DNA from 3 places in the Janthinobacterium sp. YR213 genome. Region 1 is predicted to be linked to each of the others. Evidence: predicted binding sites of a transcription regulator. Region 1 holds the regulator's gene; each other region holds the start of a gene.

Region 1 (7,089 bases):
GCGTATGTCTGGAGCCTGTCGAATCCGCAGGCACCCGCAAAGTAAAAATGGAACCTCAAGTCATCAAGATGTATGCGGCCCGCGAGCAAATCTACCCTCGCGAGGCCAAAGGACGCTACGCTACCTGGCGATGGGTATGCGTATGGCTTACCCAGCTGGCGTTCTACGGCTTGCCGTGGTTGACCTGGAATGGCAGGCAAGCCCTGCTGTTCGATTTGACCACGCGCAAGTTCTACATTTTCGGCGTCGTGCTGTGGCCCCAGGATTTCATCTATCTGGCGGCCCTGCTGATCATCTGTGCGTATTTGTTATTCCTCGTCACGGCCATTGCCGGGCGGGTGTGGTGCGGGTTCTCCTGCCCGCAAACGGTATACACGGAAATTTTCCTGTGGGTCGAACGCCGCATCGAGGGCACGCGCAGCGCGCGCATGGCCCTCGACAAGCAGGGCCCCTCCGTGCGCAAGGCCTTCAAGAAGACCGCCAAGCACCTGGTATGGGGCGCCATCGCCCTGTGGACGGGCTTTACCTTTGTCGGCTACTTCACGCCGATCAAGGAACTGGCGCAGTCGGTGACCACCCTCAATTTCGGTCCCTGGGAATGGTTCTGGGTCTTGTTCTACAGCCTGGCAACCTACGGCAACGCGGGCTGGCTGCGCGAGCAGGTGTGCAAATACATGTGCCCCTACGCGCGCTTCCAGAGCGCCATGTTCGACCAGGACACGCTGATCATCACCTACGATGCCAAGCGCGGCGAACCGCGTGGCGCCATGAGCAAGAAGGCCGGCAACAACGACAAGCTGGGCGATTGCATCGACTGTACCCTGTGCGTGCAGGTGTGTCCGACCGGCATCGATATCCGCAACGGCCTGCAGTATGAATGCATCGGCTGCGCCGCCTGCGTCGATGCCTGCAACAGCGTGATGGACAAGGTCGAGCGGCCGCGTGGCCTGATACGCTACAGCACCGACCATGCGATGGAAAACAACTTCAATTCGAAGCAGATACGCCAGCGCGCCATGCGCCCGCGCGTCTTGATCTACACTTCCATCCTGGCCCTGATCATCATCGCCGTGTGTACCTCGCTGGCCCTGCGCACGCCCCTGAAAATGGACGTGATCCGCGACCGCGGTTCGATGGGACGCGAAGTGGAAGACGGCATGATCGAAAACGTCTACCGCCTGCAGATCATGAATACGTCCGAGCAAAGCCAGCATTTTAAAATCAGCGCTTCCGGCTTGCCGGGCCTGACCTTGCTGACGCGCGAAGAAGTGACCTTGCAGCCGACGGAAACGCTGGGCTGGCCGATCCGCCTGCGCGTGCCGCACGGCGTCGGCGAGAAGGGCTCGAACAAGATTGCGATCGAATTGCAATCGCTGGACGATCCATCGCTGCATGTGCGCGAAAGCGCGGTATTCATCGTGCCACGTTAACAAGGAAAGGCGGACGGGGACCGGGTGCCCTCGCCGCCGCCACGAAGTTGCAGGAAGGCCGGTCCCCATGCGGGGACTGGCTGATTAAACAGGAGAAACAGCATGTCCGACAGTCTGAAACTGCAAGCCCCCGTTGCACCGTGGTACAAGCATCGCTGGCCATGGCTGCTGATGATCGGTCCCGGCCTGTCCGTGGTCGTCGGCAGCTTCATGGGCTATATCGCGTTTACGCAGCCCGATGCGCTGGTGGTGGGCGATTATTACAAGCAGGGCAAGGCAATCAACCAGGATTTGAAGCGCGACACGATCGCCAGCGACCTGGCCATGGATACGCGCCTGTCATATGACGTGGCTGCAGCGCGCCTCAGTGGTTCCGTGCACAGCTTCGGCAAGGCCTATCAGGCGCCGCTGCAGCTGCACCTGGCGCATGCGACCCTGCCGGAAAAGGATATCAAGCTGCTGGTGCAGCCCGATGCGGCCGGCAATTTTTCCGTAGCACTGCCGATGCTCGAGCGCAGCCGCTGGCAAGTGCTGGTGGAAAACGACAAACGCGAGTGGCGCCTGTCCGGCATCTGGACCTGGCCCCTGCAACGCAGCATCGCGCTGCACGCGGATGAAGAGCTTTAACGTACAGCGCCGGGAAAACCGTCGCGAGCGGCAGTGATTTGTGGTTGAGAAGCGCAGCTGTGCTATGCACGGGGGCGCCGAGCCAGCGAGCATCGCAGGCCGCAAAGCGCGACGCGCAGCAGGTTTTGACGGTGCTGTTACTTGCAGGTGTCCGTGCCGGCCGTAATCGCTTTCAACTTGGCCGGCTGCAGGATTTCGATCTCGCGGTTCGAGACGCGCAGCCAGCCTTCCTTCTTGAATTTCGACAATAAGCGGCTGACGCTTTCGATGGTCAGGCCCAGATAGTTGCCGATTTCCTCGCGCGACATGCGCAGCTGGAAATTGCTGCCCGAATAGCCACGTGCTTCATAGCGCGACGCCAGGTTGACGATGAAGGCGGCAAAACGCTGGGTCGCCTGCATATTGCCCAGCAATAGCATGACGCTTTGCTCGCGCGTGATTTCCTGGCTCATCATGCGGTGGAAATGACGCAGCAGGGTCGGCATATTGCCCAGCAATTGTTCCAGGCTGGAAAACGGAATTTCACACACTTCGCTGTCTTCCAGCGCCACGGCATTACAGTGGTGGCGGTCGGCGCTGATGGCGTCCATGCCCAGCAGTTCACCGGCCATCTGGAAACCCGTCACCTGCTCTTCGCCACCCGGATTGATCTGGTAGGTCTTGAAGTGCCCCAGGCGGATCGCGTACAGGTTCTGGAACGAGTCGCCGATGCGGAACAGCGAGGCCCCGCGCACGATCTTGCGGCGGCGGCCGATGATCTGGTCCAGCCTATCCATGTCGCCCACATCAAGGCCCATCGGCAGGCACAATTGATGCATGCTGCAGGTCGAGCATCGTGCACGCAACGCCTCCACGTTCACGGTGGGCAAGGTGGGAGTGAGTAGCGCTTCAGTCATGTCGGTACCTTTTAGAAAATGCAACAACAAGTTTACTGCATACAGCTGCATACAGGGTTGCCGTATGCCAATTTCACCGTAAATTCGGCGAATAAACGACGTCCAGCCTTTAATTATATGGCAACATCGTCAAAAGCCCATACGGGGCGGGCAATTTGCGCGGCGGCGCTTGCCAAGCTGGGGTATTGATAGGAAAATTCCTGACAGCATTATCTGCCGCCTGTGCCGCCCGGCACTGAAAAGGAAATCATGAAGCCTCTCGGCATTAAAGCAAAAGTCGCGCTGGCCACCAGCCTGACCTCGATCGCCATGATCGCGCTGGTCACCATGATCCAGGTGCAGCACATGCGCGACGACTTCACCCGAGTACTGCTGAGCCAGCAGTCATCCCTGATCAGCCGCACCGCTGCCGAGCTCGACGACAAGCTGGGCATGCTGCTGCAGATTGTCACCCTGACGGCCAGGCAGCAGCCGCCGGAACTGATCGCCCAGCCCGCCAAACTGCGCGAATACTATGCGCGCCGCTCGATGCTGGTGCTGTTCGACGACGTGCTGGTGCTCGATGCGCATGGCGCCATCGTGGCCGACATGCCGGAAGTGGCGGGGCGCGCCGGCATCAACGTCGCCGAGCGCGAGTATTTCCAGACCGTCCTGCGCACGCGCCAGCCCATGATTACCGAGCCGATGCTGGGCAAGTCGAGCGGCATGCCCATCGTGCAGATGGTGGCGCCCGTGCTGGCCGCCGATGGCCAGGTGGCCGGCGTGGTGATCGGCGTGCTGCGCCTGTACAAGGACAATCTGCTGGGCCGCCTGCGCTCGGAAAAGATCGGCAAGAGCGGCTATTACTTCATCCTCACGCGCGGCGCCGTGCCGCGCTATGTGCTGCACCCCGATACCAGCCGTTTGCTGCAGCCACGCAAGCCGAACGCCAACCTGACGACCACCCAACTGCTGAAGGAGGATGGCGAAGGCAGCATGGTCAGCACCAACAGCCGCGGCATCACGGCCGTCAACAGCTTCAAGCGCCTGAAATCCGTGAACTGGCTGCTGGCCGCCTCGCTGCCCGTCGAGGATGCCTTCGAACCGTTCGATGGCGTACTGTACCGGCTGGTGCTGTGGAGCATCCTCGCTTCGCTGCTGGCCGCCTTTGTTCTGGGCTTGGTCACCGTGCGCCTGCTGTCGCCGCTGGTGCGCCTGCGCGACACCCTGCTGGCCCTGCGCACCAGCGGCAGCCGTTTCACCCCCGTGCCGGTACAGCAGCGCGACGAGATCGGCGAACTGACGGAAGCGTTCAACGGCCTGATGAGCGAACGCGACCGCCTGCAGCAGGAACTCGAAGCGCGCGCGGCGGAGCTGGAGCAGGAACGCGACCGGGCCGAGGCGGCCAACCGTGCCAAGAGCGATTTCGTGGCCAACATGAGCCATGAAATCCGCACGCCCCTCAATGCCGTGCTGGGCATGGTGTATTTGCTGGGCAATACCAGGCTCGACACGGAACAGCGCAAGTACCTGACCATGGTCAGAGTGGCGGGCCAGTCGCTGCTGGGCATCCTCAACGATGTACTCGACTATTCGAAGATCGAGGCGCGCCGCATGGAATTGTCACCCGTCGAATTCGACCTCGACGAAGTCATGAATACCCTGGCCACGACGATGACGATGAATGCGGGCGAAAAGGAACTGGAACTGGCCATCGCCGTCGAGCCCGACGTGCCGCGGCGCCTCGTGGGCGACGCCCAGCGCCTGCAGCAAATTCTCGTCAACCTGGCCGGCAACGCCATCAAGTTTACCGAGAGCGGCGAAGTGGTGGTGGCCGTCAGCCTGGCCGAGAGCGAAAACGGGCGCGCCTGGCTGCGCTTCGAAGTGCGCGACACGGGCATCGGCATGACGGAACTGCAGCAACAGCAGCTGTTTGCCGCGTTTTCACAGGGCGACCAGAGCATCACGCGGCGCTTCGGCGGCACGGGCCTGGGCCTGGCCATCAGCAAGCAGCTGATCCACATGATGGGCGGCGACATCGCCGTCGCCAGCAGCGAAGGCAAGGGCAGCCGCTTCTGGTTCAGCGTGCCCTTCGAGATGCTGGCGCAGCCGGCCGAAACGCGGCGCACGCCGGCCCTGGGCCAGCTGCGCCTGCTGGTGGCCGACGACAACCGCACGACGCGCGAACTGATCGTCAAGCTGATCGAGGCGTGGGGCTGGCTGGCCGACGAAGTGGACTCCGGCTTTGCCGCAATCGAACTGTACCGCGAACGCCTGGCGCAGCAGCAGCCGTATGATGTGGTGCTGGCCGACTGGCACATGCCCGTGATGGACGGACTGGCCACGGCCAAGGCCATCCGCCAGGCGGCCAGCGGCCAGCGCCAGCCCATCGTGGTGATGGTCAACGCCTTCGCCCGCAACCACCTGGAGGAAATCTCCAGTGCGGCCGAGGCCGATGTCGTGCTGATGAAGCCGATCACGGGCTCCAGCCTGTTCGATGCCCTGCACCAGGCGCTGATCGCCAAGAATGACGGCGGCGAGCAGCGCATCCTGCACCAGCCGCTGGGCACGGAACTGGCCGGCGTGCATTTCCTGCTGGTGGAAGACAATCATTTGAACCAGGCCGTGGCGCGCGGCATCCTCGAACACATGGGCGCCACCCTGGACGTGGTGGGCGACGGCTTGCAAGCCGTGGAACGGCTGCGCACGGAAGCGCTGCGCTACGACATCGTGCTGATGGACATGCAGATGCCCGTCATGGACGGTTTCAGCGCCACCCACATCATCCGCACGGAACTGCGCCTGAACCTGCCCGTGATCGCCATGACGGCCGGCGTGCTGGCGTCCGAGCGCGAGCGCTGCATGACGGCCGGCATCAGCGACTTCATCGCCAAGCCCGTGGTGGTGGAAGAGATGATGGAGGTCATCCTGCGCCACCTGCCCAAGCGTCCGCAAGTACAGGCGGCCGAGCCGGTACGCGTCGCCGATGAAGAAGTGTTTTCCATGGCGCCGCTGATGCGCGTGATGGGACGCGACGCGAAGGGGCGCGGCGTGCTGCGGCGCATGGTGGAAGACGCGTTGAACAAGGGCATGACGCCCGTGCGCGACGCCGAAACAGCATTGCAGGCAGGCCGCCACAGCGACGTGGCGCGCATCCTGCACGGCGTGCGCGGCTCCGTGGGCACCCTGGGCACGAAACGCCTGATCCGCGCCGCGTTCGCCACAGAGGAAGCCATCGACGCGGGCCGCCTGGACGAGGTGCCGGCGCTGCTGGCGCACACGGCGCAGGAACTGGAGCAGGCGCTGGCGGCGGCGACGGATTGGTTGTCGCGGTTGAAGGATTAAGCTCGTTTGAACCCAAGAGATAAAGGCCGGGGTCGTACCCTCAGGGTACGCCCCCAGTCCTTGCTTTGGGTTTAGGCGGGCACGCCCAGAATCACGCTGGATGCCTTGAAAATCGCCGTCACGCTGCTGCCGATGGCGATGCCCAGGTCGGTGCTGCTCTGGTTGGTGATGATGGCCGCAATCGTGCCGCCGCGCGGCAAGTCCAGCACCACTTCCGTGTTGACGGCGCCCGTCTGCACCCGCGTGACGGTGCCGGCCAGCTGGTTGCGCGCGGAAAAGCGCGCGCCTTCGCTGTCCGCCACAAGGATGATGGACGAGGCCTTGATCAGCGCAAACGCTTCCGCGCCCGGCACCAGGCCCAGGCTTGCGCTGCTGCCTTGCGTGACGATGGCGACGATCTGCTGGCCGCCGGGCAATTCCAGGGTGACTTCGTCGTTGACGGCGCCCTGTTTCAGTTCGGCCACCTTGCCCAGGAATTGATTGCGTGCCGTGGTTTTCATGGCCATTCTCCGTATGAGTAAAAGATCGTCGGCGATGCCTTCCGCCTGGCTGCCCAGCTGGCGCAGGTAGCGGGCATGCTCACGCTCGATGATGCGGAAATTGTCGACCAGCTGGCGCCCCCGCTGCGTCAGCCGCGTGCCGCCGCCGCCCTTGCCGCCCGTCAGGCGCTCGACCAGCGGCTCGCCGGCCAGGTTGTTCATCGCGTCTATGGCGTCCCAGGCCGCCTTGTAGCTCATCTTCACAAGCTTGGCCGCCTGCGTGATGGAGCCGCATTCGGCGATAGCGCCCAGCAATTCCACCCGGCCGGCGCC
Region 2 (7,089 bases), on a different contig from region 1:
GCTCGGTGGAGTGCAGGATGGGGCCGAAGCTGGCCACCCTGACGGGTTTGATGCCGCAAAATTCCAGCGTCGTCTTGCGCAGCTGGTGGATGCCGGGCATGCGGTAGACCCAGCGGAAATACCAGGGCGGCGTATCCATCGTCACCAGCAGCTGGGCCGTGCGGCCTTTCAGCAGTTGCGCCGGGAAAGCCTTGCCGGGGCGATATTTGAAAGCGTAGCCGGGCAGGAAGACGCGGTCGACGAAGCCCTTCAGCAGGGCCGGTGCGCCACCCCACCAGATCGGGTAGGCGAACACCAGGTGTTCGGCCCAGCTGATGGCTTCCTGCGCCGCCAGCAAGTCCGCTTCCAGCGGCTGCACCTGGCGGTAGCCTTCGTGCAGGATGGGGTCGAAGTCCAGCTGGCCCAGGCGCAGTTCGCGCACGCAGTGGCCTGCGCTGCGGGCCGTGGCGGCATAGGCTTCGGCCAGGGCGGCGCAAAAGCTGTCGCCCGACGGGTGGCCGAGGAGTATCAAAATGCGCTTGGGTGTCGTCTTGGTCATGATGCAGGCTGTCCGTTAAAGAAGAGCTTGCATGCTAAAGCCTGCCCCTGAGGGCAGAGTCAAGCGGCCTCTTGCAGACGCTGCTGCGCCAGGCAGTCGCGGATTTCCGTGTCGATGTCGGCCAGTTGCGCATCGAGCTGGCGCAGGCGGGCGATATCCTGCCGCACCTGTGCGCGCTTGGCGGCGATGTGCTGCGACAGGACGGCCCAGTCGGTATCGTCGCCGGCCAGGATGGGCAGCAGTTCGGCCAGGCGGAAGCCCAGGGCCTGCGCCTGGCGTATCAGCCTCACTTGCGCCAGGTCTTGCTGCGTGTAGACGCGGTAGGCGCCCGAGCGGCGCACATCGCCCAGCAAGCCCAGTGCTTCATAGTGGCGCAAGGCCTTGGGCGAGGTGCCCGCCAGGCGGGCGATTTCTCCGATGTACATGCTGGTCCTTTATTAAGCTGAGCTGCGGCGCACGCAGTGTAGCGCAGGTGGCTTGCCAGGCGCTACGCTGCGCGATGCCTCAGGACGGTTTGCGCGGCGGGACTTTCTTCGCCGTGCACTCGGCGCAGGTGCCGTACAGCGACAGCGCGTGCTCGTGCAGCACGAAGCCCCGCTCGGCGGCGATCTCGTTCTGGCGCAGTTCAATGCCTTCGTCGACGAATTCATCGACCTTGCCGCAGCCTGTGCAGACCAGGTGGTCGTGGTGCTGGCCTTCGTTCAGTTCGAACACGGCGTGGCCCGATTCGAAGTGCCGGCGAAACAAAATGCCCGCTTCGGCAAACTGCATCAGCACGCGGTAGATGGTGGCCAGGCCCACGTCGATTTTTTCGGCCAGCAAGAGTTTGTAGACATCGTCCGCACTCAGGTGCTTGATCGTGCCTTCTTGAAACAGCTGCAGAATCCGCAAGCGGGGGATGGTTACTTTCAAGCCCGATTCACGCAGTTCCCTCAATATATCCATGTCTCCCATTCCTTTTTGTAGTCGCTTGAGCGAGGTAGTGCATTATATCGCAAATGATAATCATTACTATTCTCATTTGTATTGTGCGGAGTGGAAATATTATGCTGGCTAGCCGGCCGGCAGACCAGTGACATCGGCGCAAGCGTCGATTGCGTTGCACGCATCTTGCGTTGCAATTGCAAAACCAACGGTGATATCGCTACACTGTGCAGCAAGGAATAACAATGGGGCAGGAAGATGGACCGATTTGATGCGATGCGCATTTTTACCCGCATCGTCGAACTGCGCAGTTTCACCCAGGCGGCGCATGACCTCGGCTACCCGAAGGCGACCGTCACGCATGCGATCAAGCAGCTTGAAGCGCGGCTGCGCGTGCGCCTGCTGCAGCGGACCACGCGGCAAGTGACGCCCACGCCCGATGGCGAGGCGTATTACCAGCGTTGCGTGCGCCTGCTGGCGGACCTGGAAGAAACGGAAGCCGTGTTCAGTTCGGCGGCCCAGCAGCCGGTCGGCAAGCTGCGCATCGACCTGCACGCGACCCTGGCCATGCATTTCGTCATGCCCGTGCTGGACCAGTTCTGCGCCCGCTATCCGCTGATCGAACTGGAAATCGGCATGGGCGACCGCCTCGTCGACCTGGTGCGCGAAGGCGTCGATTGCGTGCTGCGCGTGGGCGAGCTGGGCGATTCGTCCATGGTGGCGCGCCGCGTGGCGCTGCTGGAGCAGGTGACGTGCGCCAGCCCCGCCTACCTGGCCGCGCACGGCACGCCGGAGACTCTGGCGCAACTGGATGGCCACCGCGCCGTCAATTTCTTTTCCGCCCAGACGGGCAAGGTCTGGCCCTTCGATTTCAAGGCGGACGGCCAGCGGCACAGCGTGGCCTTGCCGGGCACCGTGTCCGTCAACAGTGCGGACGCATACCACGCCTGTTGCCGCGCGGGCATGGGCTTGATCCAGGCGCCCCGCTACCATCTGGAGCGGGCGCTGGCGGCCGGCGACCTGGTGGAAGTGCTGCGCGACTTGCGTCCCGACCCGCTGCCCGTGTCCGTGCTGTATCCCCACCACCGGCAATTGTCGCCCCGTGTGCGCGTGTTTGCCGACTGGGTCGCCAGCCTGTTTGACGGCGTGCATTGATACGTATGCGTGCGCTGCGCTGCCGCATTTTCTTGACCTGGGCAAAGGAAAAAATCCCTCTGATGATGCCATCTAGCACTATTTGATGTGGATCAAAGTTTTTGTTGCACTGCACTCTTAGACTTCGCAGCGTTACTTAACGACATTAACGACAGAGGGAAATAAAATGAAAAAGTCCGCAACTGCAGCAGCAATCGTCCTGGCCGCCATCGGCGCATTCGCCGGCAACGCAATGGCACAGGAAAGCCCATGGCTGGTCCGTGCGCGCGCCGTGCATATCGATCCGGCCAACAAATCTGCTCCCGTTGGTGGCGTCGGCGCATCCGACCTGATTCACGTCAGCAGCAAGACGATTCCTGAAATCGATATTTCCTACTTCTTCACGCCAAATATCGCTGCCGAGCTGATCCTGACGTATCCGCAAAAGCATGACGTCACCTTGTCCGGCACGAAGATCGGCAGCTTCAAGCATTTGCCGCCGACCCTGTCGCTGCAATACCACTTCATGCCTGAAAAACAGTTCAGCCCTTACGTGGGTGCGGGCGTGAACTACACGAATATCTCGGACGTGAAATTGCTGAACGGTGCCGGCCGCCTGGAACATGACAGCTGGGGCTTCTCGCTGCAAGCCGGTGTCGACTACAAACTGGACAAAAACTGGTCCTTGAACTTCGACATCAAGAAAGTGCAGATCCGCAGCGACGTATTGGCCGGTGGCGCCAAGATCAGCGAGGTCAAGGTGGATCCACTCCTGATCGGCGTCGGTGTGGGTTACCGTTTCTAAGCATGGCATGACGGCGTCCACGCGGCGCGGGCAATAAAAAAACGGCCAGGTGTGAACCTGGCCGTTTTTTTGCGTGCAGCGCTTTGCTTTATTTTTTCAGCGTCTTTTCCAGCGCCAGCTGGTAGTCCGTCTTCTCGTAGCCGGCCAGGTATTTGTTGGTCGCGTCGAGGAAGGCGCGCGAGCGGTAGGCCGCTTCCAGGTCCTTGACCCATGGCTTGGCCTTGTCGGCCGTGCGGATGGCGACCAGGTTGATGTAGCTGTCCGAGATCTTTTCCACGGAGAGGGCCGACGTCAGCTTCATGCCGGCGGCCAGGGCGAAGTTACCGTTGACGAAAGCGTAGTCGGCGTCGGCCAGCGAACGTGGCAGCTGCGCCGCTTCCAGCGGCACCAGTTTCAGCTTCTTCGGGTTTTCCAGCACGTCGCGCTCGGAAGCGCGCAGCGGATCGACGTTCGGTTTGAGCTTGATCCAGCCCATCTTGGCCAGCATCACCAGCGCGCGCGCCTGGTTGGTCGGATCGTTCGGCATGGTGATGGTGGAGCCGTTCTTCACGTCGGCCAAGGACTTTTGCTTGCCGCCGTACAGGCCGATCGGCATGGTCGGCACGGTGATCAACGAGCTCAGTGGCAGCTTGTTATCGGTGGCGAACTTGGTCAGATAGACGATGTGCTGGAACACGTTGGCGTCCAGCGAACCTTCGGCCAGCGCGTAGTTCGGCTGCACGTAGTCGTTGAATTCCACGATCTTGACCTTGTAGCCCTGTTTTTCCAGGATAGGCTTGATGCCCAGCTTCAGCTGGTCCGAATACGGGCCGGAGCTGGTGCCGATGACGAGTTCTTTCGGGTCCTTGGCGTGGGCGGCGGTGGCGAAGGCCAGGCTGGCGGCGGCCAGGAGCAGGTTGCGGCGAATATGGTTCATGCTTTTCCTTGTACTGAAATACTGAATATGAATTAACGTTTGTCGAGGCGCTTGGCGATGCGCGTGCCGGCGAACTGGATGGTTTGCACCAGCACGATCAGGATGGCCACGGTGGCGACCATGATGTCCGTCTCGAAGCGGTAGTAGCCGTAGCGGATGGCCAGGTCGCCGATACCGCCGCCGCCCACCACGCCGGCCACGGCCGAATACGACAGGAAGCTGATCGACAGCACGGTCAGGGCCAGCACGAGGCCGGAGCGCGCTTCCACCAGCAGCACGCGGAAGATGATCTGCATTTCCGACGCGCCCATGGCGTGCGCCGCCTCGATCACGCCGCGCGGCACTTCGCGCAGGTTCTGTTCCACCAGGCGCGCCAGGTAGGGAATGGCGGCGAACGATAGCGGCACGCTGGCCGCCAGCGGACCGATCGAGGTGCCGGCGATGATGCGCGTAAACGGTGTCAGGGCGACCAGCAGGATGATGAACGGGAAGCTGCGCACGGTGTTCACCAGCCAGCCCAGGATCGTCGACAGCGGACGGTTTTCCAGCGACTGGCCTTCCGAGACGAGAAACAGCAGGATGCCCAGCGGGCCGCCGATCAGGATGGCGGCGGTCAGGCCGATGCCCAGCATGGTCATGGTCTGGCCCAGCGCCACCCAGATTTCCGGCAGCAGGTTGATGACGTTATTGATCGATTCTTCAAACATGTGTTGCATCCTTCCATGCGGTGGCTTCAAACGCCTCGGTGCCGTAATAAGCCAGCTCGCGTCCCAGCGCCGTCTTGCGCGGGGTGGCCGTGTCGCTCAAATCGAATTGTTCGGCGATGGCGCCGTTTTCCACGACAGCCACGCGGTTGCAGATGGCGCCCAGCACCGACAGCTCATGGCTGACGATGACGATGGTCACTCCCAGGCGCGCATTGATGTCGCGCAGGGTGTCGAGCAGGGCGCGCGTGGTTTCCGCGTCCAGCGCGGACGTCGGCTCGTCGCACAGCAGCACGTCCGGGTGGCTGGCCAGGGCGCGGGCAATGGCCACGCGCTGTTTCTGCCCGCCGGACAATTGTGCCGGATAGCTGTGCAGCTTGTCGGACAGGCCCACCAGCGCCAGACATTCCTCGACGCGGGCGGCGATCTGCTCGCCCTTGGTCGTGCCATGGATTTTCAGTGGGAAGGCGACGTTGTCGAACACGCTGGCGTTTTGCAGCAGGTTGAATTGCTGGAAAATCATGCCGATGTTCTGGCGCGCGTCGCGCAATTCGCTCTTGCCCAGGCGTGTCAATTCGCGCCCGGCCACGGTAATGGTGCCGCTGTCGGGGCGCTCGAGCAGGTTAATCAGGCGCAGCAAGGTCGATTTGCCGGCGCCGCTCTTGCCGATCAGGCCGAAAATATCACCGGGATAGACTTCCAGCGTGACCGATTTGACCGCGTGGAATTGTTCGCCTTTGGGTAGCGCGAAGGTCTTGTTTGCGCCATCGATGCGAATCACCGGCGTACGGTGTGGTGTGGTCATGCAGTGTTTCCTTTTTTATTGGACCGTGACAGGCTTGCTTGCAGGGGCCAAATCGCCCAGCCTGCCACGTCGGTTGCGTAGTATACCTCCGATCGTGTTATTACTCCTACGACAGAATCTTGCTTTGAATATGCAAATAATGTCTATATGGGTGTTTGGCGAGAGTAAAAGCGGTTTTTGTGCGATCAGCCAATGGAAAATTCGACGGGAATCGATAATTCCAGCGGGTCCGGCCGTTCCTTGGGGATGCGCGGCAATGGCGCGGCCCGTTGCAAAGTATCGAGCGCGGCCTGATCCAGCGCCGCGGAACCGGAGCTGCGCTCGACCGCGGCGGCCAGCACCTGGCCATCGCGGTCGATGCGGCAGCGCAGATACACCACGCCCTGTTCCTGCTTGGCGCGCGACGCCGTCGGGTAGCGGCGGAAGCGCTCCATGCGCGCCAAAACCTTGCCTTCCCAGCTCGATACGCCGCTGCGCAGCTCCTGCGGCGCGGGCGGCAGGGCGGGCGAGGGCGGCGCCGCCGCGATGGACGGCGCCGCCGCCGGTGCCGGTGTCACGGGGGCATGCCGCACCTCGGCAACGGCCGCGATGCTCTCGGCTTGCGGCTGCATGGGGGCGGCATCCGGCTGCGGCAGTACCAATTGTTGGATTGCTGGCGCTGCCTTTTTTGCAATGGCGGCGGATGGCGCGGCGGCGGCGCTGACCCGTTCAGCAAGATTCTGCTCCAAAGGCCGGGGCGGGGCGGCGGCCGGCAGGAACAGCAGCATGGCCGGTTGCGCGGAGTCGGGCGCGATGGCCAGCACGGGCGCTGCCGGCGCGCGGTGGTACAGCGCCCATCCCAGCAGGGCGCCATGCATGGCGAAGACGGCGGCTATCGTCAGCGGACGGCGCCAGTCGGTCGGCGGCGTCTTGTCGGCGGCCGCCGTCGGCGCCGGCCCTTCCGGGCGGCGCAGCAGATAGATGAGGACGGCGATTTCCATCGCGCCCACCATGGCGATCACCCACCAGGGCGGATGGCCGAGGCACATGGCGACAAAGCCGATGGCCATGCCCAGGCAGGCCATGGCCTTGCCGCGCCGCGACACGGCGCGGTGTTCGCGCCACTGCCGCAGGGGCGCGCCGAAGCGGGGGTGATGCAGCAGCCAGTGCTCCAGGCGCGGCGAGGCGCGGCTGAAGCAGGCCAGCGCCAGGATCAGGAAGATCGTCGTCGGCATGACGGGCAGCAGGGCGCCGATCACGCCCAGCGCCACCATCAGCATGCCG
Region 3 (7,089 bases), on a different contig from region 1:
TTCAACGGTGCCGCCGAGCGCATCCTCGGCTGGCGCTCGGCGGAAATCATCGGCCGCCATGTCAGCGTGCTGGTCAGCGACGTGCGCCAGTCGGAACAGAACGGCCTGCTGTACTACCTGCGCACGGGCGAAGGCGATGCGTCCCACGCCAGCGAGGAAATCGTCTACCTGCGCAAGGATGGCGCCCCCGTGGCCGTGCAGCGTTCGATGGCCAGCGCGCGCCTGGCCGACCAGGATTTATATGTGCTGTTCATTACGGACATCAGCGAACGGCGCGCCATGCTGGCCGCCCTGCGCGAAAGCGAGCAGCAGTTGCGCTCGCTGATCGGCAATATTCCCGGCATCGCCTTTCGCTGCACCACGGCGGAAAACCAGCCCATGCTGTTCATCAGCGATGGCGTGGAAGCCGTCACCGGCTATCCGCCCGCCGACTTTCTCGGCGCCGTGCCGCGCCGCACCATCACGGGCCTGATCGCCAGCGAAGAGCGCGCCTACGTCATCGATGTCTTCAACCACAGCGTCGCCAGCGGTGAGCCCTACCTGCTTGAATACCGGCTGCTGCATGCCGACGGCACGGCGCGCTGGCTGTGGGAGCGGGGCACCGTGGTGCACGATGCGGCAGGCGCCGTGCGCTGGGTCGACGGCGTCATCCTCGACATCAGCGAACGGCGGCAAATGGAGGAAGACTTGCGCATGGCCAAGGAAAAAGCGGAGCTGGCGGCCGCCACGCGGGCCAGCTTTGTCGCCAACATGAGCCATGAAATCCGCACGCCGATGAATTCCATCCTCGGTTTCACGGATGTGCTGCTGGACTCGCCACTGGCGCCCGAGCAGCGGCGCCACCTCGATACCGTGCGCCAGTCCGGCCGCTCACTATTGCGCCTGCTCAACGAAGTGCTCGATACGGCCAAGCTGGACAAGGGTGCCATGGCGCTGGAATTGCGCGACTACAGCCTGCTGGCGCTGGTCGATGAACTGGCCTCCACGTATGGCATCCATGCGCGCGCCAAGGGCTTGCGCATGGAGGTGCAGTACGACCCGCAACTGCCGGCCGTGCTGCATGGCGACGAATTGCGCATGCGGCAAGTGCTGGGCAACCTGCTCGACAACGCCATCAAGTTCACGCCCGGCGGCGCCGTCAGCCTGGCGGCGCGCTTCGAGGAGGGCCAGCTGCACCTGCTGGTGCAGGACAGCGGCATCGGCATCCCCGCGGAACGGCGCGACGCCATCTTTGAACCGTTCGTGCAAGCGGACGCCTCGACCACGCGGCGCTTTGGCGGCACGGGCCTGGGCACCACCATCAGCCGGCAACTGGTGACCCTGATGCAGGGGCGCATCTGGGCCGATGCCGCCTTGCCGCACGGCAGCGTGTTCCACGTCATGCTGCCCTTGCTGCCGGCACGCCAGGCGGCGCTGCCCGCCAGCGAACGCCGCAGCGTGCGCCTGCCGCCCCTGCGCGTGCTGGCCGCCGACGACGTGCCGCAAAACCTGGAACTGCTGAGCTTACTATTGGGCAAGCGCGGACATACGGTGGTGACGGCCGGCGATGGCGCGCAAGCCTTGCAGCTGGCGCAGCAGGACGACTTCGACATTCTGCTGCTGGACTTGCAGATGCCGCGCATGGATGGCCTGGCCGCCACGCAAGCCATCCGTGCCGCCGCCCTGCGCGATGGCCGCCCGCGCGTGCCCGTGATCGCCATGACGGCCAGCGTGCTCGATGCGCACCGCAAGGCGGCGCGGGCGGCCGGCATGGACGGTTTCGCCACCAAGCCCGTCGAGTGGCAGGCGCTGTCGCAGGAAATCGCCCGCGTGCTGGGCCTGGCGGCAGAAGCGGGCGACGATGGCGGCGAACCGGCGGCGCCCGCTGGCGGACGGGTGCTGCACCACGCGGGCGCACTGCAGCGCTGGGCCGGCAACGACAGTGCCTACCACGCGGCGCTGGCCCGTTTCGCACGCGAGCATCCCCGCTTGCCGCCTGCCCTGCTGGCCGCCATCGAGGCCCGCGATCACGCGGCGCTCTTGCCGCAGAGTCACCAGCTGCGCGGCGTGGCAGCCAATCTCGGCCTGGAGCAGCTGGCCGCCAGCCTGGCGGCGCTGGAGCAGTGCTGCGCCAGCCCCGGCTCCGCCACGGCCCAGCAGCTCGACGAGACCCTGGGCGCCCTGCTGACGCAATGGCCGGCGGCCGTGGCCGCCATCGCCCGGCTGGCGCCGACTGCATTGCCGGCGGCAACGGCGGCTGCCTTCGACGCGCCCGCCGCCCGGCAAGCGGCCAGCTCCCTGCTGCACGCCTTGCGGCGCGGCGAACTCGATGACGCGGCGCAAGCACAGTTGCAGCACGCCATGGGCGCGCAAGCGGACGCGCTGGCGCCGCTGCGGCATGCCATCGACGATTTCGATTTCCCTCTGGCACAGTCGCTCCTGCACGACTTGCTGCACGCCTTCGCACCGGAGTCCCCATGAATGCACCAGCCAGGCCCGTGATTCTGGTCGTCGACGACGAGGCGGCCAATTTGCAATTGCTGCGCCAGATATTGCAGAACGACTACGCGCTGCTGTTCGCCAAGGATGGCGCGCGGGCACTGGAACTGGCGCAGCAGGAACGCCCGGCCCTGATCCTGCTCGACGTGATGATGCCCGGCATGAGCGGCCACGACGCCTGCCGCCAGCTGAAAGCCGCGCCACTGACGGCCGCCATTCCCGTCATTTTCGTCACGGCCCTGAACGACATGCGCGACGAACTCAGTGGTTTTGAAGCGGGCGCCGTCGATTACATCACCAAGCCGCTCAGTCCCGCCATCGTGCGCGCCCGCGTGCGCACGCACCTGTCGCTGGTCCGCATCGACGAGCTGAAGGAAACGCGGCTGCAGATCGTCCAGCGCCTGGGCCTGGCAGCCGAATACAAGGACAATGAAACGGGCCTGCACGTGATCCGCATGAGCCATTACGCGCGCCTGCTGGGCGTGGCCGCCGGCATGGACGAGGCCGCCGCTGACGACCTGCTGCACGCGGCGCCCATGCACGACGTGGGCAAGATCGGCATCCCCGACCGCATCCTGCAAAAGCCGGGCAAGCTCGACGCGGATGAATGGGCCATCATGCAGACGCACGCGCGCATCGGCGGCGACATCATCGGCGAACATGCGCAAGGCGGCATGCTGGCGCTGGCGCGCGCCATCGCCCTGTCGCACCATGAAAAATGGGATGGCAGCGGCTACCCGAACGGCTTGGCGGGCGAAGCGATTCCCCTGGCGGGGCGCATCGTCGCCGTGGCCGACGTCTTCGACGCGCTGACCTCGGTGCGCCCGTACAAGCGCGCGTGGTCGGTGCTGGACGCCGTGGGCTATCTGCAAGCGCAACAAGGCAGCCATTTCGATGCGCGGCTGGTCGAGCTGTTTGTGCAGGAACTGCCCGCCATCGACGCCATCCGGCTGCGCTGGGCAGAGAAAGAGGAACACCACGCGCCCGCTTGAAGAATGAACTCCCGCCACGGCCAGCGTTGTTGCGTCACACAGGGAAGTGCCGGACAGATGGCGCCGGCGCCGATGCAGACCACTGGAAAGGCAAGGAGTTCAATACCATTATGGCTGGCGACGGGCCAAACATTTTGATGCACATCAAATGGATCAGCATTTCCTGGCTGTGGGCTTGCGGATGGCCATGGCCCGTGTTTTTTTGACCCACATCAAGCCCAGCATAAGAAAACCGCCCGCCAGCAAGGCAATGCTGGACTTGCCCGTGTTGCCGTTCTAGCCTTGTTGCCATCCTGACTAGCGAATGACAACATGGCCTATAAATCCATCCTCGTCCACGCCGACCTGTCGCGCCATGCGCCGCAGCGCATCGCCATCGCGGCACGGCTGGCGCACGCGCACCAGGCGCACCTGATCGGCGCCGCCATGACGGGCCTGTCGCGCTTTTACGTGGAAAACAACCGCGGCATGCGCGGCAGCGCCGTGGCGGCGCAGATCAACGCCCTGCATGGGCAGGCGGAACAGGCCCTCGACCAGTTTGAAACGCTGGCGCGCCAGGCCGGCACCGTCTCGCTGGAACGGCGCCTGATCGAAGACGATGAGGATGGCGGCATGGCCGTCAGCGCCCGCTACAGCGACTTGACGGTGCTGAGCCAGCACGACGACAGCGAAGCGCTGCCCGGCGCCATGAGCGACCTGGTGCCCTACGTGATGCTGAACGCGGCCCGTCCCGTGCTGATCGTGCCGCGCAGCGGCAAGTTCACGCAGATCGACAACACCGTCGTGGTGGCCTGGGATGGCAGCATGGAAGCGACGCGCGCCATCGGCCACGCCCTGCCCCTCTTGCGCACGGCGCGCCTGGTGGTGCTGGCCCTGCTGCACCCGCCGGCCGGCCATGCACAGCCGGCCCGCCATCCGGGCGCCGACATCGCCGCCTACCTGAGCCGCCATGGCGTGCCCGTCGAAGTGCGTCCAGCCATCGCCACGGGCGACATCGGCGCGGCGCTGCTGGCCATGGCCGCCGAAGTGCATGCGGACCTGCTGGTGATGGGCGGCTACGGCCACGCGCGCTTCCGCGAAATTTTACTCGGCGGCGTGACGGAAACGATCTTGCGCCAGATGACCTTGCCGGTGCTGATGGCGCACTGAGACCAAGCGCGCTCCATGTCGTTGCACAATGGATATACTTGCCTGTCTATCCATATCAAAGCAATGTACATGAACCAACAACTCGTCAATTGGGGCAATAGCCTGGCGCCATTCGGCGGCGAACTGCTGTGGACCGCCCTGCCGTGGATGCTGCTGTGCAGCGCGGCCGGCTTCGTGCTGGCGCTCGGCATCTGCTACCAGCTGGCCAGAAAATGCCTGCTGGTGCGCCGTCCCCGCGCCTGGCATGTGGCCGCCAAGCTCAGCTATGTGCTGATCCTGCTCGCGCTGCCGCTCCTCGGTGCCGGCTTTGGCGCCGTGCACAGCGTGCACCGCGTGGTCAACCAGGCCCTCGAGCGCGACTTGCAGCCCGTGGTCGAAGCACAGATGCCGGCGCTGCGCGTCTACCTGGAACAGCAGGTCAAGCTGATCGCCCCGGGCCAGCCCATCAGCGTGCGCAGCCTGCTGGAACCATTCGTGCAAGGCATGTATTACCAGCCCACATCCAGCAGCTACTGGGAACGCAGCAAGGCGCGCTGGATCAATGAATTCATTCTGCGCCGCGGCAGCGTGCTGCTGACGCAGGTGCTGCAGGAACAGCTGATCGCCAGGGTCGGCCTGCTCGGCGAAGCGCTCAAGGGCGCCAACTTCCGTGGCCAGGCGACGGGCGAACTGGCCGCGCTGGGCACCGATCTGGCCGTGCGCCTGACCACCGACGTGGCGCGCCATGCCGACTTCAGCAAACTCGACAAGTCAGTGCCGATGATTTTCATCGACGCCATCAAACGGCAAGCCGGCGCCTATTTCAATTCGCTCAAGATCACGCTGGGCCTGTTCGCGCTGGCGGCGCTGCTGCTGGTATGGGGCGAGATCATGCTGTACCGCCATTACTACCTGCGCCGCCATCCGCCCGCCGCCGCCCTGCCCGTGCCGCCCATGTAAAAAAAGCCGCGCCTCCTTGCGGATGGCGCGGCTTTCAGGCGGCAGCTAAAAGCTTAGGCTTTGCGTTGCGCTACCGCGTCAACGACGCACAAGGCCGTCATGTTGACGATGCGGCGCACGGTGGCCGATGGCGTCAGGATGTGCACGGGCTTGGCGCAGCCGAGCAGGATCGGACCCACGGCGATGCCGTTGCCGGCCGCCGTCTTCACCAGGTTGTAGGCGATGTTGGCCGATTCGATGTTCGGCATGACGAGCAGGTTGGCGTCGTTCTTCAGTGCCGAATTGGGCATGATTTTTTGACGCAGCTTGCTGTCGAGGGCCGTATCGCCGTGCATTTCGCCGTCGATTTCCAGGTCCGGCGCGCGCTCTTTGATGATGGCCAGGGCGGCGCGCATCTTTTGCGCCGAAGCGCTGTCGCTGGAACCGAAGTTCGAGTGCGACAGCAGGGCCGCGCGTGGCGACAGGCCGAAACGGGTCATCTCTTCGGCGGCCATGATGGTGATCTCGGCCAATTGCTCGGCGTCCGGGTTTTCATTGACGTGCGTGTCGACCATCACCAGCTGGCGTTCCGGCATGATCAGGACGTTCATGGCGGCATACACGTTGCTGCCGGCGCGCTTGCCCAGCACCTGGTCGATGTATTTCAGGTGCAGCTGGGTGGTGCCGAAGGTACCGCAGATCATGCCGTCGGCGTCGCCCTTGTGGATCATCATCGAACCGATCAGGGTGTGGCGGCGGCGCATTTCCAGCTTCGCGTATTCCTCGGTGACGCCCTTGCGGCTCGTCATCGCGTAATACGTGTTCCAGTAATCGCGATAGCGCTCGTCGAAGTCCGGGTTGATGACGTCGAAGTCGACGCCCTGCTTCAGGCGCAGGCCGAACTTCTGGATGCGCGCTTCGAGCACGGGAGGACGGCCGACCAGGATAGGACGCGCCAGTTTTTCATCGACCACCACTTGCACGGCGCGCAGCACGCGCTCTTCTTCGCCTTCGGCGTAGACGATGCGTTTGAGTTCGGCCGGCGTGGATTTGGCCATCAGGAACAGCGGCTTCATGAAGGTGCCGCTGCGGTAGACAAATTGCTGCAGGCTGTCCGCGTACGCTTGCAAGTCCTTGATCGGACGCGTGGCAACGCCGGAATCCTCGGCCGCCTTGGCCACCGCTGGCGCGATCTTGATCAGCAAGCGCGGATCGAACGGCATCGGGATCAGGTATTCAGGACCGAACGACAGGTTGCTGATGCCGTAGGTGGTAGCGACGATGTCCGACTGCTCGGCATGCGCCAGGTCGGCGATCGCGTGCACGACGGCGATTTCCATTTCGCGCGTGATCGTCGTCGCGCCGCAATCGAGGGCGCCGCGGAAGATGTACGGGAAGCACAGCACGTTGTTGACCTGGTTAGGATAGTCCGAACGGCCCGTGGCGATGATGGCGTCGCTGCGCACGGCCTTGACTTCTTCCGGCAGGATTTCCGGGTTCGGGTTGGCCAGCGCCAGGATCAATGGATTCGGCGCCATCTTGCGCACCATGT

What was found. The regulator FNR, encoded in region 1, switches genes on or off when oxygen is low (the NO sensors DNR and NnrR bind a similar motif). The targets are predictions, from matches to a motif close to TTGATNNNNATCAA.
Region 2: the regulator FNR is predicted to act here: its motif matches at 2,700-2,713, upstream of BLT98_RS06025 (OmpW/AlkL family protein).
Region 3: the regulator FNR is predicted to act here: its motif matches at 3,605-3,618, upstream of BLT98_RS10600 (universal stress protein).

Annotation. Positions count from the first base shown of each region.
Region 1 is NZ_FNDA01000003.1:767,906-774,994, reverse strand. Features, by position in the region: gene ccoP (cytochrome-c oxidase, cbb3-type subunit III) at 1-45, shown strand, start outside; gene ccoG (cytochrome c oxidase accessory protein CcoG) at 48-1,430, shown strand; gene BLT98_RS17400 (FixH family protein) at 1,533-2,057, shown strand; gene fnr (fumarate/nitrate reduction transcriptional regulator Fnr) at 2,195-2,953, opposite strand; gene BLT98_RS17390 (response regulator) at 3,203-6,277, shown strand; gene BLT98_RS17385 (TOBE domain-containing protein) at 6,349-7,089, opposite strand, start outside.
Region 2 is NZ_FNDA01000001.1:1,373,656-1,380,744, reverse strand. Features, by position in the region: gene BLT98_RS06045 (NAD(P)H-dependent oxidoreductase) at 1-538, opposite strand, end outside; gene BLT98_RS06040 (MerR family transcriptional regulator) at 598-963, opposite strand; gene fur (ferric iron uptake transcriptional regulator) at 1,043-1,483, opposite strand; gene BLT98_RS06030 (LysR family transcriptional regulator) at 1,721-2,617, shown strand; gene BLT98_RS06025 (OmpW/AlkL family protein) at 2,784-3,401, shown strand; gene BLT98_RS06020 (MetQ/NlpA family ABC transporter substrate-binding protein) at 3,490-4,317, opposite strand; gene BLT98_RS06015 (methionine ABC transporter permease) at 4,350-5,024, opposite strand; gene BLT98_RS06010 (methionine ABC transporter ATP-binding protein) at 5,017-5,826, opposite strand; gene BLT98_RS29665 (energy transducer TonB family protein) at 6,012-6,437, opposite strand; partial or broken gene BLT98_RS29465 (YbaN family protein) at 6,753-7,089, opposite strand, start outside.
Region 3 is NZ_FNDA01000002.1:305,388-312,476, reverse strand. Features, by position in the region: gene BLT98_RS10610 (MHYT domain-containing protein) at 1-2,460, shown strand, start outside; gene BLT98_RS10605 (response regulator) at 2,457-3,470, shown strand; gene BLT98_RS10600 (universal stress protein) at 3,783-4,619, shown strand; gene BLT98_RS10595 (hypothetical protein) at 4,689-5,558, shown strand; gene BLT98_RS10590 (NADP-dependent malic enzyme) at 5,612-7,089, opposite strand, start outside.